Regions from separate parts of the Shewanella sp. FeAMO genome, predicted to be linked through region 2. Evidence: predicted binding sites of a transcription regulator. Region 2 holds the regulator's gene; the other holds the start of a gene.
What was found. Region 2 encodes MetJ, which represses methionine synthesis genes. Its sites were predicted from a motif close to TAGACGTCTAGACGTCTA; they were not measured.

Region 1 (2,404 bases), 1.7 Mb from region 2:
ACATATCCCTTGGGGAAAGCTGTGAAGTTTTCCACATCGCTGGCGAAGGTAAATTCAAAGTCGTCGGCCTGCTTATTGATGACCCTACAGACCTGATAGATATTGACCCGCTCAAGCGCCTGCTCCTCGAGTTCGAGCGATTGCTTGCAGATCAAACGGCTCAGCATCTCCCGGGTGGCGATAAAACGTGTCATATCGTTTTGTCCCATGGGGTAAACCTTGCCAAGTTCAATGGTAAAGGCGTCGGCGCCAAACTGATTTGACGAGAAATAGCTGAAAGTAGTTGTGGGTTCGTGATGCAGCAACACGGTATCGACTCCGGCCGCCTCCAGGAACATCAATTGTTCGCGGCTGTAAGCCTTACCCGGTCGATAGGGATAGATGGCAAACTTTTCATGCTTGGAGCCGCGAATGGCGGTGTGCAGATCGTAATGGATCCTCTGTCTTGCCCCTTGTGGTGCGTCTTCGAAGAAACGTGTGACATAAGTTTCCAATTTCTTGGCGCGGATCCGCTCCGGGTTCACCAGCCCGGGGGGATTTGAATGCTCGCCACTGAACAGCCGGTTGAGGTTTTCATCGACAATACGAGTGCCACGGTTAATTGCCGCCGGGTTACCGAACATGAACAGTACTCGCTGCCCTACCCGTATTTCTTGCTTTAACAGCGACTTGATAATGCCATTACACAGTTCGATAGGTGCAGTTTCATTGCCGTGTACCCCGGATGACAGCACGATATCTTTATCACTCTGGTTGTTCAGAGGTTCAAACAGCAAGACTCCTGTGTCCCAAATCGCTATCCGGGTGTGGTCGCCAAGCGTGCCACTAATACTCTCCAATGAATTGGGGTTATTCAGAGTCAATGACAGGAAGTCAGGATTATCCTTCAGGGCTTGTAACACGAAATACTCCTTCTTATTGCCGATTTGGCTGTTGTTTCCATTAACGCTGTCTCCTGGGAACTTGTTGCAATGCGTTTGCTTGTTGAGACCAGCGCCAGAGAGCAAGGTTTCATAGTACCACAGCTTATTAAATTGGTTATGTGACCAAAGCTATCCAATGCCAGGCTTGCGAACTGGTTTCAGATAGTTCTTATCTAACTAAGGAGCAAAAAAGCCACTCCGACAAATACACCACTTGCGCCGGAAAAACTTATCACGCATAATTTTGGCCATCTGGACATCTAGAGGTAAATTTAATGGCGGTAGCAACATTCGGTGGCGGTTGTTTTTGGGGGGTGGAGTATTTCTTTCGTCAAGTGCCCGGGGTATTAAACGCCACCAGTGGTTATATGGGCGGTGATGATAGAATCAACCGCTATGAAGAGGTAAAACAGGGAAACAGCGGCCATGCCGAAGTGGTTCAGGTGGAGTTCGATGAAGCCCAGGTTTCATTTACCGAGCTGCTGCAAGTTTTCTGGAGCAATCACAACCCCACCAGTCTCAATCGCCAAGGTGGTGATATCGGCACCCAGTATCGGAGCGTGATTTTTTTTCATAGCAAAGAGCAGAAGGAGCAGGCTGAGGCCTCAAAACTGGCGTTGGCTCGTAGTGGTAAGTGGGGTCAGCGGCACATAGTGACGGAAATTGTTCCAGTGAAACAGTTTCATCGTGCGGAAGAATATCATCAGGATTATATCCAGAAGAATAACTTGCCCAGTTGCCATCTTGAATATTGATCCCCGGAAATAAAAAAGCGCAACTGTGTTCACGGCTGCGCTTTTTTACTGAATTGGCAATCTCTTAAGCTCAGTTCGGCTTGCCTTTTAGGGCGCTGGTTATCAGAGCTCTCGCCTGTTCCAGTATCTGCTGCAGATGCTGCTCGCTGACAAAGCTTTCGGCGTAAATTTTATAGAGTGCCTCAGTACCTGAAGGTCTGGCGGCAAACCAGCCGTTGTCGGTTAGCACCTTAATACCGCCAATGGCACCATCATTGCCGGGGGCCTTGGTCAGTACCGCCTTAATCTTGTCTCCGGCCAAAGTCTCTGCCCCCAGGGTATCTGCATTGAGGGTGGCAAAGCGCGCCTTTTGCTTGGCATTGATGGGGCTGTCTATCCGTTTGTAGAAGCAATGACCGTGTATCGCAGCCAGTTCTGCATAACGCTCGGCTGGGTTTTTGCCGGTTACGGCGAGGATTTCAGCGGCCAGCAGCCCGAGAATAAAACCGTCTTTGTCCGTGCACCAGGTTGTGCCGTCACGTCGAAGGAAGGCGGCGCCGGCGCTTTCTTCGCCGCCAAAGGCCAGGCTGGCTTCACTCAAACCACTGACAAACCACTTGAAACCAACCGGCACTTCACAAAGCTTGCGACCGTGTGAGGCAACTATCTTGTCTATCATGCCACTGGAAACCAAGGTCTTGCCAATTTGCAGCGTCTGCGGCCAGTCGGGTCTGTGCTCCAGCAGGT
Region 2 (2,404 bases):
ATCTTCTATGCCCACAGACAAGCGGATAAGCGTGTCTTTAATGCCGGCTTCGGCGCGAGCATCACACGCCATGGCTCTGTGGGTCATGGTGGCGGGCACGGCCACCAGGCTCTCAACCCCTCCCAGGCTCTCGGCCACGGAAAACAGCCTGAGCGCGCCAAGGAAGGCAACCACCTGCGCCTCATCACCCTTGAGTTCAAAACTCAGCATAGCGCCAAAGCCACTCTGCTGCCTGGCGGCAATTTCATGACCTGGGTGGCTCTTAAGCCCCGGATAGTAAACTTTGTCTACCACGGGACTCTGGCTCAGTAGCGCCACTATGCGCTCGGCATTGGCCTGATGCTCGCGGATCCTCAGCGCCAGAGTACGCAGGCCACGCAGGGTCAGGTAGCTGTCGAAGGCGCCACCGCTCAGCCCGAGCGTGTTGGACCACCAGTGCAGCTGCTCTGCCAGTTCAGGATCTTTGGCAATCACGGCGCCGCCCACCACATCGCTGTGGCCATTGATGTATTTAGTGGTCGAGTGCACCACTATGTCGGCCCCCAACAGTAAAGGCTGTTGCAGCGCCGGCGATAAAAAAGTGTTGTCGACCACCACCAATGCGCCCTGCTGGTGGGCCGCCTCGGCAATAGCGGCAATATCCACTACCCGCAGCAGCGGATTGGACGGAGTCTCGAGCCACACCATGCGCGGCTTTTGCGCCATGGCAGCGGCGAGTGCTTGCGGGTCGGTTTGATCCAAAACCTGCAAGCGAAACTGGCCCTTGGCAGCCAGATTGGTGAACAGCCTATAGCTACCGCCATAACAGTCATGGGGCACCAACAAGAGGTCATCCGGCCCCAGCAGGTTGACCACCAGAGTAATGGCCGCCATACCGGTCGCTGTGATTGCCGCACTGCAGCCCTGCTCCAGCTCCCCCAAGGCATCCCCCAAAATGGAGCGGGTAGGATTACCCGAGCGGCTGTAATCAAAGGCTCTTGGCTGAGTGTGGCCATCAAAGGCATAGTTGGTCGACAGATAGATGGGTGGCACCACGGCCCCGTGCTGGCTGTCTGATTCGATGCCCTGCCGGACCGCTGTGGTTGCTAATCGCCGCTCTGTCATAATCGACTCCTGAATGCTGAGGTTCGACACCATAAAGATGTCTGGACGTCTAAATCTAACCAATGACCATCCAGCCGTCAATAGGCATCAAGACGTTTGGACGTCCAAATGTATGGATTTCTGTTCATATTGCACAGATTTTGCAGGCAATCATTTGACTGTATCCTGTAAGGGTTTAAAATCTGCTGCGAATTAGTGAGATCACAGGTGAATCAATGACTGAATGGAATGGCGAATACATCAGCCCTTATGCCGAACACGGCAAGAAGAACGAGCAAGTGAAAAAAATCACTGTCTCTATTCCGTTGAAGGTGCTGAAAGTATTGACCGATGAGCGCACCCGGCGCCAGGTAAACAACCTGCGGCACGCCACAAACAGCGAACTGCTGTGCGAAGCCTTCCTGCATGCCTATACCGGCCAGCCACTGCCCAACGATGGGGATTTGTCCAAAGACAAACCCGACAGCATCCCGGAAGAGGCCAAGCGCATGATGGATGCCATGGGCATAGAATGGGAAGACATGGAGTAAGTGTGTTGTCCCTCAGAATTACCTTATAGTTGAACAAGGATCGCGGTGCGATCCTTGTCTTTTTTGGGGCTTGCGAATGTTGTCACTGATAGATCCCGTCACCCTGCTACTGGCGTCCATGATCATATTTACCGGCGCCCTGACCCAGTCGTTGATAGGCTTTGGCTTGGCCGTGGTAGCCACACCTTTGCTGTATATCGTCGATCCGGAACTGGTTCCTGCCCCTGTTATCGCCATGGGGTTTTCCATCGCCCTGCTGACACTGGTACGCGAGCGTGGCCACCTGGAATTCAACGGCCTGCAATATGCCTTGTTGGGGAGGCTCCCCGGCGGCCTGATTGGCGCCACCCTGCTGTTGCTGGCGCCGCAGCCTATTCTGGGCTTGACCATAGCCCTGATTGTGGCCGTAGCCGTATTCCTCAGCCTTAGAAAGTACAGCATCAAGATCAACCGCCTCAGCCTGTTTATCGCCGGGATATTTTCCGGGATCTTCGGTACCGTGGCCGCCATAGGCGGACCGCCGATGGCCCTACTGCTGGCGGGTAAGGATGCCAGTCAGTTCCGCGCAGCGCTGTCGGCCTTCTTCATCTTCAGCTCATTGATAGCCTTGATTATTCTCGGCTGTTTTGGCCTCTTGACCCTGAGGCACCTATGGCTTTCGCTGTTGCTGCTGCCTTCGGTATTTCTCGGTTTTCTGGTGGCTGGCCGCTTGGTGGGCCGGGTGGATAAAGAGAAGACCCGAGTCCTGACGCTGGCGCTGTGCGCGTTGA

Region 1: the regulator MetJ is predicted to act here: its motif matches at 1,177-1,194, upstream of msrA (peptide-methionine (S)-S-oxide reductase MsrA).

What each region holds. Positions count from the first base shown of each region.
Region 1 covers NZ_CM132201.1:2,531,597-2,534,000, forward strand. Annotated here, with positions in the region: gene astE (succinylglutamate desuccinylase) at 1-902, opposite strand, end outside; gene msrA (peptide-methionine (S)-S-oxide reductase MsrA) at 1,199-1,678, shown strand; gene pgm (phosphoglucomutase (alpha-D-glucose-1,6-bisphosphate-dependent)) at 1,749-2,404, opposite strand, start outside.
Region 2 covers NZ_CM132201.1:4,265,971-4,268,374, forward strand. Annotated here, with positions in the region: gene metB (cystathionine gamma-synthase) at 1-1,104, opposite strand, end outside; gene metJ (met regulon transcriptional regulator MetJ) at 1,320-1,634, shown strand; gene ACWAU4_RS19120 (sulfite exporter TauE/SafE family protein) at 1,711-2,404, shown strand, end outside.